Regions from separate parts of the Tatumella ptyseos genome, predicted to be linked through region 1. Evidence: predicted binding sites of a transcription regulator. Region 1 holds the regulator's gene; the other holds the start of a gene.
The links. Region 1 encodes sigma-54, which starts transcription at its own class of promoters, with help from an activator protein. Its sites were predicted from a motif close to GTTGGCACANNTTTCGCTNT; they were not measured.
Positions count from the first base shown of each region.

Region 1 (7,641 bases):
TTTTTATTTTCGAACCTGAACGAATTGTGCGAAATCAGAAAAATAAATGAATATTAATGCAAATGATTCGCATTAATATTCTACTGTGAATCTTCTGCTTACCGCGTTATTTTTACGCTATCATGTTCACTTCTCGACGATGGAGTGATTATGAAACATATCCGCCTACTAGCGCAGTATTACGTTGATTTAATGGTCAAACTTGGCCTTGTTCGCTTTTCCCTTCTTCTCGCTTCAGCGTTAGTGGTCTTAGCGATGATTGTGCAAATGGCGGTAACACTGCTGTTGCATGGTCATGTCGAATCAATCGATGTTGTGCGCTCCATATTCTTTGGATTGTTAATCACCCCTTGGGCCGTTTATTTTCTCTCTGTCGTGGTTGACCAACTCGAAGAGTCGCGTCAGCGTTTAGCCAGGTTAGTCGATAAATTAGAAGAGATGCGTGATCGTGACTTGCAGCTCAATCAACAAATGCAACAAACCATCACGCAGCTTAATCAAGAAATTGCTGAGCGTCGTAATGCTGAACAAGCTCGTGAACGAGCGATCCTCAAATTAGAAGAAGAGATGGAAGGGCGTATCAAAGCGCAAACCGAATTGGAACAGCAATCTTCTTTTTTACGTTCTTTTCTAGATGCGTCACCGGACTTAGTTTTCTATCGTAATATTGATCGTCAATTTTCAGGGTGCAACCGTGCATTAGAGCTGTTAACTGGAAAAAGTGAACAGCAGCTCGTTGGGTTAACACCACAAGATGTCTATGAGCCGGAAGCCGCAGAAAAAATCCTTGCCACCGATGAGAAAGTCTTTCGCCACAATATCGCCCTGACCTATGAACAATGGTTACAGTATCCGGACGGTAAGAAAGCCTGCTTTGAAGTACGTAAAGTTCCTTATTACGACCGTATAGGAAAGCGAAATGGCTTGATGGGATTTGGCCGGGATATTACTGAACGTAAGCGTTATCAAGAAGCATTAGAAAATGCCAGCCGGGATAAAACGACCTTTATTTCTACCATCAGCCATGAGCTACGCACTCCTTTAAACGGTATCGTCGGATTGAGTCGTATACTTTTAGATACTCAATTAGATCAAGAGCAGCTGAATTATTTAAAAACTATCCATGTTTCTGCCATTACGTTAGGGAATATTTTTAACGACGTCATTGAGATGGATAAAATCGAGCGGCAAAACATTAAATTAGATTGTCAGCCCATCAATTTTACGGATTTTATCGCTGACTTAGAAAACTTAGCAGGATTGTTGGTTCAACCCAAAGGCTTAACCTTCACGATGCAGGTTGATGCCCCGTTACCCCAAACCGTCATAACTGATGGGACACGTTTGCGTCAGATTTTATGGAATTTGCTCAGTAATGCCGTCAAATTTACAAAAGAAGGGCAAATCTCTATTCATGTTAGTTTTCAGTCTCAGCACTTAACGTTTGCGGTACAGGACTCGGGTATAGGTATTCCTCAGTCTGAACAGAGCAAGATTTTTGCTATGTATTATCAAGTTGAAGATGAGCATGGTGGTAAACCGGCTACCGGGACGGGTATAGGGCTGGCGATATCGGCTCGTATCGCAGAAGCGATGGGCGGACATCTCAGTGTTGAGAGCGAGCCGCACCACGGAGCCTGTTTCACGCTCGATGTCAGCGCTCCGGAGGTGATCAGTGAAGCTTCTGAAACGCAGGAAGAAGAAGAGTGGCTTTTACCGGCTCTGCATATATTACTGGTTGAAGATATTGAGTTAAATGTTGTCGTCGCTCGATCTGTACTCGAAAATCTAGGCTGTTCCATCGAAGTGGCAATGACGGGGCAAGAAGCATTAGATATTTTTGAACCCGATGAGTTTGATATGGTGCTACTTGATATCCAATTACCGGATATGACGGGGTTAGATGTCGCAAGAGCATTACAACAGCGTTTTACCACACAACAGCTCCCTCCTTTGGTTGCCTTAACCGCTAACGTGCTGAAGAATAAGAGTGAATATCTCAACGCGGGACTAGATGGTGTCTTAAGTAAACCACTTTCTGTTCCAGCCTTGACGGCAACCATCAGACAGTTTTGGGATAACAATTCTCAAGAGGTGACTGAGCGAGTCGAACCTCAGACGTCTGAGCCTTCGGATAGATTGGATACCGAAATGTTAGAACAATATTTAAGCCTAGTCGGACCCTCTCTCATTTCTGATGGCCTGATTATATTCGAGAAAATGATGCCAGACTATCTCGAAGCACTCGATTCGAATATGTTGGCACGGGATCAGAATGAGATCGCGGAACAAGGACATAAAATTAAGGGGGCCGCTGGGGCTGTAGGTCTTAAGCATCTACAGAAGGTTGCTCAACAGATACAATCACCGGAGCTGCCCGCTTGGTGGGACAATGTTCAAGATTGGGTCGATGAATTACATAGCACATGGCAGAACGATGTTAAGGTATTAAAAGAGTGGGTAGGGAGAAGAACGTAAAGAAAAATTACCCCGGTAAAACCGGGGTGCGCGAAGATTGCGCCAACACCAGGGAAATTGAACCAAATAGCACAAAAACTGTTCTTTTTTGAGAGTAATCGTGTTGCTATTCAGTGGTATTGGGTACTGAGACTACTGTATCAAACAAATGGTACCGATTTCTATAAAACATTAACATAAGTAATGCATTTATGAGTGGGGTGGTTAAAAAGAAGGCAATAATCCACTCAAATTGATACTCAAGGCAACCTAATAGCTAATAACCTTATATTATCAATGGTTATATCCAGTAGGCAACTATTTTCCCATAAGAATGGCCTTTAGTTACAAGGTTATACCTTTTGATCGCCATAGAAAGATAGGTTTTGCTAATCGTTTGAAAGATTAAAATAGTGAATGCATAAACTACAGCTTAATCTTCTGCTTTAACAAAACGAATTAATACCTTCCTATAAGTATTTTCTTCAACTGTCATGCTTTTAAGTTGCAGCGATGTTAATAATTAGTTTAACAAATGAGGGTGCTATTGGCTAACGCTAATTGAATATGATTAAAATTTATTCATGATTGATGTCAGGGATCGTCGATAGACAGCGCTCAAAGATGAGAGTTGGAACCGTTTCCTTTTGCTCTTGTAATGAAAGTTTTTGAGCGGATTACCGCTTATCATCACTAAACATTTATAATAGATAATACAATATCTTGTCTGGACGAAGGTAAACAATGAAGCCAAAGCATACATCATGGTTGAGAAAGGTAAAAAAAACGCTTTTAAAAGGTTTTTTATTTTGTATCGGCTTATGGTTTCTTTCAGTCTTACTATGGACTGTTCTGCCTGTACCTTTTTCCGCAGTTATGGCTGAACGACAAATTAGCGCTTGGTCGTCCGGTAACTTTGCATACCGTGCACATTCTGATTGGGTTAGCATGGATGAGATTTCCCCTTGGATGCCTCTTGCGGTGATTGCCTCGGAAGACCAACGTTTTCCTGAGCATTGGGGAATTGATTTTAGTGCGGTAAATTCAGCCTTGACGCAGCGAGGTGAAGATCATCTACGAGGTGCTTCAACATTATCACAGCAAACTGCTAAAAATATGTTTTTGTGGGATGGGCGTAGCTGGGTGCGTAAGGCAATCGAAGCGGGAATGACCCTTGGAATAGAGGCGATTTGGCGTAAAAAGCGTATCCTCACCGTCTATCTTAACGTCGCGGAATTTGGACCAGGGATCTTTGGGGTGGAGGCCGCTTCGCAAGCTTATTTTCACAAGCCGGCTAAACAACTAACAGAAAGTCAGGCAGCCTTACTTGCGGCGGTATTACCCTCGCCACTTCGCTATAAAGCCCAAGCACCCTCACGTTATATACAGATGAGGCAGCAATGGATTATGCGTCAAATGCGCCAATTGGGTGGTCAGCCTTTTTTAATACAACACCACCTCTATTAGACGATCACTCTTCGTCAAACCTCGAGGCAAAAAGCTCAACAACGGCTTGCAAGGCTTCAACCTCTTGCCGGCCGTTAGCTTCGACTTCAATTTTGCCTCCTTGGGCTGAATCTAACATCAATAAAGCAATAACACTGTTCGCTTCAGCCTCGGTACCGACTTCATTTCTCAGTAAAACCTCAGCATCAAAGCTCTGTACTAATTCAAATAACTTCATTGCAGGGCGGGCATGCATTCCCAATTTATTCTGGATAGAAACAGTTTGCTTAACGGTCATGATTCTTCTTTTCCAAGGTACGATGTCTGCGTTGAACATTTTTACCACGAGAGGCAAAGTAATCCGCTAGCTGTTCCGCAATATAGACTGAACGATGCTTCCCACCGGTACATCCGATTGCTACGGTAAGGTAGCTACGATTATTCCTTTCCAGCATGGGTAACCACAATTCTAGATAGCTACGCGTTTGATAGATAAATTGATGAACATCGGTGTGGCGCTCCAAAAACTGACAAACAGTGTGATCTAACCCTGTCATCGGACGAAGCTTTACATCCCAGTGTGGATTGGGTAAGAATCTTACATCAAAAACATAATCTGCATCGACAGGTAAACCATATTTAAAACCAAAGGATTCGAAGACAATAGTGAGCTCTCGCTCCGGCTTACCTGATAAGCGGGTACGTAACATTTCTGCAAGTTCATGTACCGACATCTCTGACGTATCAATGACCAGGTCGGCACGTGAGCGTAAAGGTTCAAGCAACTCTGACTCGTGTAGAATTGCGTCTTCAAGCGAAAGATTTCGAACTGTCAGCGGATGGAGCCGGCGGGTATCACTATAGCGGCGAATCAATGTATTGGTATTAGCATCGAAGAATAGCAGTTGCGGAGTAAATTCTGCGTCGAGTCTATCCAAAATGGCTTCAAAAAGTAGAGGTGATTCTGGAATATTTCTAATATCTATACTTACAGCGGCGGAGATTTCTCTTTTTGCTAACGTTGCTGCCAACTCAGGTAAAAGTTCAACGGGGAGGTTATCGACACAATAAAATCCCATATCCTCAAGCGCACGTAGTGCGACCGATTTACCGGAGCCAGAACGACCGCTGACGATCATCAGTGCCATGACATTGTTTCTCCTGCGAACCTTACAAGTCAATCTAGGTTAAGGGCTATTACTCTTCGTCATCGATATCGCCCATCAATATTTGATAGAGCATTTCATCACTATCAGCTTGGCGAAGTTGCCGGCAGATAGCTTTATTTGCTAAGCGTTTGGCGATTAATGCGAGTGTGTGACGATGTGTTTTGCATTGTCCAGCAGGTACCAACAGTGCAAAAAGAAGATCGACCGGTTGGTTGTCTACCGCATCGAAAGCAATAGGATGTTCAAGCTTTATAAAAACACCCACGGAGCGTAATGTATCTTGCTCGAGCTTCCCATGAGGAATAGCTATCCCACCCCCTATACCTGTACTCCCCATTTTTTCGCGGTTGAGTATCGTTTCAAATATAAGTTGATGAGGCAGATTGAGCTGGCCCGCCGCAATTTCGCTAATTATCTCTAACGCCCGCTTTTTGCTTTGGCAGTTTACATTATTGCGTGTGCAATCAAGCGTTAGTACATTACCTAATTCTAAAGGAAGGTCGCTATTCATAGTATTCACTTGCTGATGGTTTGACGATGAGTCAGACACATACACCGTGGTTAATGACGATCATTGATTGGCCTGCATGGTAACAGAACACCTAATGCAGGCAAGTAATTTACATAGCTGAAATCACTATGCGCTTTTTATGACTAACGCGCAATAACCTCTCACACAAGCCGTTTACGTTGGTTAGAGGGAGGAATCGCTAGGGACTCGCGATATTTGGCAACAGTCCGACGGGCAACAATAATGCCTTGTTCAGACAGCAGCGTGGTCAATCGACTATCACTGAATGGCTTAGCAGGATTTTCGTCGGCAATAAAGCGTTTGACCAGCGCTCGGATCGCTGTTGATGAGGCCTCGCCACCATTATCCGTGTTGACGTGGCTCGAGAAGAAATACTTAAGTTCGAAGATCCCGCGCGGACTGTGTAAAAACTTCTGTGTGGTCACTCGTGAGATTGTCGATTCATGCATTTCTATCACGTCGGCAATATCCGCCAATACCATGGGGCGCATGTGTTCTTCCCCGAGTTCGAAGAAAGCTTGTTGCTGTTCGACAATACACCGAGAAACTTTAAGCAGCGTCTCATTTCGGCTCTCAACGCTTTTGATTAACCAACGAGCTTCTTGAAGATGACTACGGATAAATTGAGTATCACTTTCGTTAGCCGCCCCCCCACTCATGGCAGCGTAATGTTGGTTGATACCTAAACGCGGTAAACTATCTGAATTGAGTTCGACTTCCCATTTTTTACCGATTTTCTTGACCAAAACATCAGGAATAACATAGTCAGACTCACCCGTGTTGATGGACTGACCAGGTCGAGGATCGAGTGTTTGTATCAGCTGTATAGCCGCCTTCAATACCTCTTCTTTTAAACGAGTCACTCGCATTAAGCTTCTAAAATCGTGGTTAGCAAGGAGATCGAGATGCTGTTGAAGAATACTCCTTGCTTCGGATAAGTATGGGGTATCAGTGGAAAATTGAGAAAGCTGTATTAGTAGCGTTTCTTGTAAATCTCGAGCCCCCACACCAATCGGGTCAAAATGTTGGATACGTTTAAGAACAGCCTCGACCTCTGCGATTTCACAGTCATCAATACCCACGCTTTCCAATATATCGTTAAGGGGGATAGTGAGGTATCCAGTAGGGTCAATCGCGTCAATGATCGAGGTTGCTATTGCCCGATCAGTTTCCGAAAAAGGCGTTAATTCTGCTTGCCATGTCAGGTAATCTTGCAGAGATTGTGTTGTTTCACCTTGATAGACGGGGAGTTCATCTTGGTAGTAATCGCTACCGGTGCCAGAGGGAGTACCTGCGGTATAGATAGAGTCCCATTCTGTATCAAGAGGGAGTTCAGATGGCATGTCGTGCTGCTCTAACGCTTCACGCGTATCAAGCGAGGCGCTCTCTGTATCTTCCACCGCATCAACCTCAGAGAGGGTATCGGTTTGCTCCAATAGTGGATTACTCTCCAAGGCGAGTTGAAGTTCTTGCTGCAGCTCGAGAGTAGAGAGTTGCAGTAGGCGAATCGCCTGCTGCAACTGGGGAGTCATTGCCAGCTGCTGGCTGAGTCTGAATTGCAGACTTTGTTTCATCATCATAGACCCAATTGCCAGAAATTAAAAAAACAGCCTGAGACTACAGTCGGAATTCCTCTCCTAAATAAACCCTTTTTACTTGCTCATCTTCAAGAATCTCTTCTGGAGTTCCGTGAGCAATCAATTGTCCTTGGCTTACTATGTAGGCACGTTCGCACACTGCGAGGGTTTCCCGCACATTATGGTCGGTAATCAACACACCTAGGCCACTGTCGCGTAAATGTTCGATAATCTTTTTTATATCAATCACCGAGATCGGGTCAACACCTGCAAAGGGTTCGTCCAATAAAATAAATTTAGGGTTAGCAGCTAAAGCGCGAGCAATTTCTACGCGTCGGCGTTCACCACCTGACAATGACTGACCTAAACTTTTTCTTAAGTGTTCAATATGAAACTCTTTAAGAAGCTCATCGGCACGTGCTTTACGTTGTTCATTATTTAAATCATCGCGAATCTGTAA
Region 1 covers NZ_CP130649.1:2,827,143-2,834,783, reverse strand. Annotated here, with positions in the region: gene arcB (aerobic respiration two-component sensor histidine kinase ArcB) at 151-2,478, shown strand; gene mtgA (monofunctional biosynthetic peptidoglycan transglycosylase) at 3,202-3,924, shown strand; gene npr (PTS phosphocarrier protein NPr) at 3,929-4,201, opposite strand; gene rapZ (RNase adapter RapZ) at 4,191-5,051, opposite strand; gene ptsN (PTS IIA-like nitrogen regulatory protein PtsN) at 5,101-5,583, opposite strand; gene rpoN (RNA polymerase factor sigma-54) at 5,745-7,178, opposite strand; gene lptB (LPS export ABC transporter ATP-binding protein) at 7,222-7,641, opposite strand, start outside.

Region 2 (4,418 bases), 170 kb from region 1:
GGAAACCAATCAATCCACGGCTTGGGATAACGTAGTCTAAACGTACGCGGCCTTTACCATCTGGATCCATGTTTTTCATGTCGCCTTTACGCTCACCCATCGCTTGCATCACAGAACCTTGGTGCTGTTCTTCGATATCAAGGGTCACGTTTTCGAATGGCTCTTGTTTACGTCCATCAATTTGACGGAAGATAACTTTAGGACGAGATACTGCCATCTCGAAGCCTTCACGACGCATGTTTTCGATCAGTACCGATAGGTGAAGTTCACCACGGCCTGAAACACGGAACGCATCAGCATCTTCAGTTTCTTCAACGCGTAAAGCAACGTTGTGTACCAGCTCTTTCTTCAGGCGGTCAAGGATTTGACGTGAAGTCACGTACTTACCTTCTTTACCACAGAATGGAGAGGTGTTTACACAGAAGAACATGCTAACAGTTGGTTCATCAACGCTCAGCGCTGGCAGGGCTTCAACTTTCTGAGTATCACAGATAGTGTCAGAAATGTTCAGCTCACCTAAACCAGTGATTGCAATGATATCACCCGCTTCCGCTAAATCAGATTCGATACGCTCAAGACCTAAGTGGCCCAGTACTTTACCGACTTTACCGTTACGAGTTTTACCTTCGCTATCGATAACCGTAACCTGTTGGTTAGGTTTGATTTTACCGCGCTTGATACGGCCGATACCGATAACACCTAAGTAGTTGTTGTAATCAAGTTGCGAAATCTGCATTTGCAGCGCTCCATCTTGATCAACATTAGGAGCAGGAACGTGTTTTACGATCGCTTCGTACAGTGGCGTCATATCTTCAGCCATGTCTGCGTGATCGTCGCCCGCAATCCCTTGGATTGCAGAAGCGTAGATAATTGGAAAATCTAGTTGCTCATCTGTCGCGTCTAAGTTAACGAACAGATCGAAGACTTGGTCAACCACCCAATCAGGACGCGCGCCCGGACGGTCAATTTTGTTGATAACAACAATTGGTTTTAGACCATGAGCAAACGCTTTCTTCGTTACGAAACGGGTCTGTGGCATAGGACCATCAATCGCATCAACGACTAACAGTACGGAATCGACCATAGACATAACACGCTCAACTTCACCACCGAAGTCGGCGTGTCCCGGGGTATCAACGATGTTGATACGGTAATCATTCCACTTAATAGCGGTGTTTTTTGCGAGGATAGTAATTCCACGCTCTTTCTCCAAGTCATTGGAGTCCATCACACGCTCAGTCGCTTCAGTACGCTCGTCAAAGGTACCGGACTGTTGTAAAAGTTTGTCGACTAGGGTGGTTTTTCCATGGTCAACGTGCGCGATGATGGCGATATTACGCAATTTTTCGATCACAGCTTTGCCTCAGGCATTAGAAATAGCGCGCTATTGTACACGGATTAGGCGAAAGACTGAACACGATCAGACGATTCACAGCCCTTTTATGCAGTTTTTTTTTATGACTCAAGTTTATCGCCTTTTTTTGTGCAATTTCAGTGCAACATGACCACTCCTTATCCATAATGCACTGTTATGGATCATTAAAGTTGACCATATCGCCCTTTATTGGTGCAATGCCCTGTAATACGACAAGGGCGAGGGTAGATAAAACTCGCCTCTGCTGGGCCTTTTCAGTGTTTTAGAAAAGTTGGCACGCTTTTCGCTTTAAGAAAAATAAGCGAAAACGATAGCTAAAAAACGTTTTTAGGCGCTTGCCGGATTTCGGGTTAAAGGGTTGAGCCCTCGTAAGCATAATGCTTCCCATTTCCCCCACGATAATAGAGCTTTCAGGAGAGTAGATATGTCCGTTGAACACGTTCTCTCGTTGATGAACGAACATGAAGTCAAGTTTGTTGATCTGCGCTTTACAGACAGTAAAGGTAAAGAACAACACGTTACCATCCCTGCACATCAGGTGAATGAAGACTTCTTTGAAGAAGGTAAAATGTTCGATGGCTCATCCATCGGGGGTTGGAAAGGGATTAACGAATCAGACATGGTACTGATGCCAGACGTGACCACCGCCGTCCTTGACCCGTTTTTCGAAGATCCAACGCTAATCATCCGTTGTGATATTCTCGAGCCAGGCACCCTGCAAGGCTATGACCGTGATCCACGTTCAATCGCTAAACGTGCTGAAGATTTCTTACGTACCTCAGGTATCGCAGATACCGTCCTGTTTGGACCAGAACCAGAATTCTTCTTATTTGACGACATCCGTTTCGGTTCTTCTACTTCTGGCTCCCATGTTGCGATTGACGATATCGAAGCTGCATGGAACACCGGTAAAGAGTACGAAGGCGGTAACAAAGGCCACCGTCCAGGTTTGAAAGGCGGCTACTTCCCGGTACCACCGGTCGATTCTGCCCAAGACATCCGTTCCGCCATGTGTCTAACCATGGAGCAAATGGGCTTAGTGGTTGAAGCACACCACCATGAAGTCGCGACCGCAGGTCAAAACGAAGTGGCAACACGCTTCAACACCATGGTGAAAAAAGCGGACGAAATCCAGATCTATAAGTATGTGGTGCATAACGTTGCACACGTGTACGGCAAAACCGCAACCTTTATGCCAAAACCAATGTTTGGCGATAATGGTTCTGGTATGCACTGCCACATGTCTTTATCAAAAGATGGTAATAACCTGTTTGCCGGCGATAAGTACGGCGGCCTGTCTGACATCGCTTTATATTACATCGGCGGTATCATCAAGCATGCTAAAGCGCTTAACGCCTTAACTAACCCAACCACCAACTCTTATAAGCGTTTGGTCCCGGGTTATGAAGCACCGGTCATGCTGGCTTACTCTGCCCGTAACCGTTCTGCTTCAATCCGTATTCCTGTTGTTGCAAGCCCTAAAGCACGTCGTATTGAAGCACGCTTCCCTGATCCAGCGGCTAACCCTTACCTAGCCTTCGCAGCACTACTGATGGCAGGCCTAGACGGTGTGATCAACAAAATCCACCCTGGTGATGCGATGGATAAAAACCTCTACGATCTGCCTCCGGAAGAAGATGCAGAGATTCCAAAAGTAGCAGGTTCACTGGAAGAAGCGTTGAATGCCCTGAACGAAGACCGCGAGTTCCTGACCCGTGGCGGCGTATTCACCGACGAAGCTATTGATGCTTACATCGAATTACGTAAAGCGGACAACGACCGTGTACGTATGACGCCACACCCGGTTGAATTTGAACTTTACTACAGCGTCTAATTTTCGTTTGTAGTGTGTTGCCGTGAAGTCTTAGCCCATCCTCGGATGGGCTTTTTTCTCGGGTGTCTTACCTGCGTGTCACCCCATTCTGGAGAGATGTAATGCTTAGCAACACCGCCTCAGATGCCGTGCAGATCCTAAATTCGTTGATCAACTGCGTCCTTGTTGTCGACCATGAATTAGTGATCCATTATGCCAATCCCGCGGCGCAGCAATTACTCGCTCAGAGTTCACGTAAGCTGTTTGGAACACCCCTTCCAGAGCTCACGGGATATTTCTCCCTGAATGTTGAAGTGATGCACGAAAGCCTTAGCGTTGGACAAGGCTTTACCGATAGCGAAGTCACGCTTGTGGTAGATGGTCGAGCGCATACGTTGGCACTCACTGCCCAGCCATTGCCTGACCAACAGATCCTGTTAGAAATGGCGCCAATGGATAATCAGCGCCGATTAAGCCAAGAGCAGCTGCAGCATGCCCAGCAAATCGCTGCACGTGATTTAGTTCGTGGGCTTGCCCATGAAATTAAAAACCCATTGGGAGGATTACGGGGAGCCGCTCAACTGCTTTCCAAAGCCCTGCCCGACCCGGCTTTGAAAGAATACACCAATGTCATTATCGAACAGGCAGATCGTCTACGAAATCTCGTTGACCGCTTATTAGGCCCCCAACAGCCGGGTATGCATGTGATGCAAAATATCCATCAAGTGGCTGAACGTGTGGTGAAGCTGGTATCAATGGAATTACCCGATAATGTCACCTTAGTGCGTGACTACGATCCGAGTCTACCTGAACTACAGCATGACCCCGACCAAATCGAACAAGTTTTACTTAATATGGTGAGTAACGCGTTACAGGCACTAGGCCGCGAGGGAGGCACTATCACTTTACGCACCCGTACCGCCTTTCAGCTTACGCTTCATGGCACGCGTTATCGCTTAGTCGCTCAAATTGATATTGAAGATGACGGGCCAGGCATCCCAACTCACCTGCATGACACCCTGTTTTATCCGATGGTCAGTGGGCGCGAAAACGGTACCGGATTAGGACTGTCGATTGCACGTAGCTTGATTGATCAACATACTGGCAAGATCGAGTTCAAGAGCTGGCCGGGCCATACCGAATTTTCAATTTTTCTCCCTATTCGTCAGTGAGGTTTCTATGCAACAAGGGATAGTTTGGATCGTCGATGACGATAGTTCCATCCGCTGG
Region 2 covers NZ_CP130649.1:2,997,472-3,001,889, forward strand. Annotated here, with positions in the region: gene typA (ribosome-dependent GTPase TypA) at 1-1,354, opposite strand, end outside; gene glnA (glutamate--ammonia ligase) at 1,800-3,209, shown strand; gene glnL (nitrogen regulation protein NR(II)) at 3,311-4,360, shown strand; gene glnG (nitrogen regulation protein NR(I)) at 4,368-4,418, shown strand, end outside.
Region 2: a site for sigma-54 is predicted at 1,646-1,665, ahead of glnA (glutamate--ammonia ligase). Genes of this name have one in related genera too.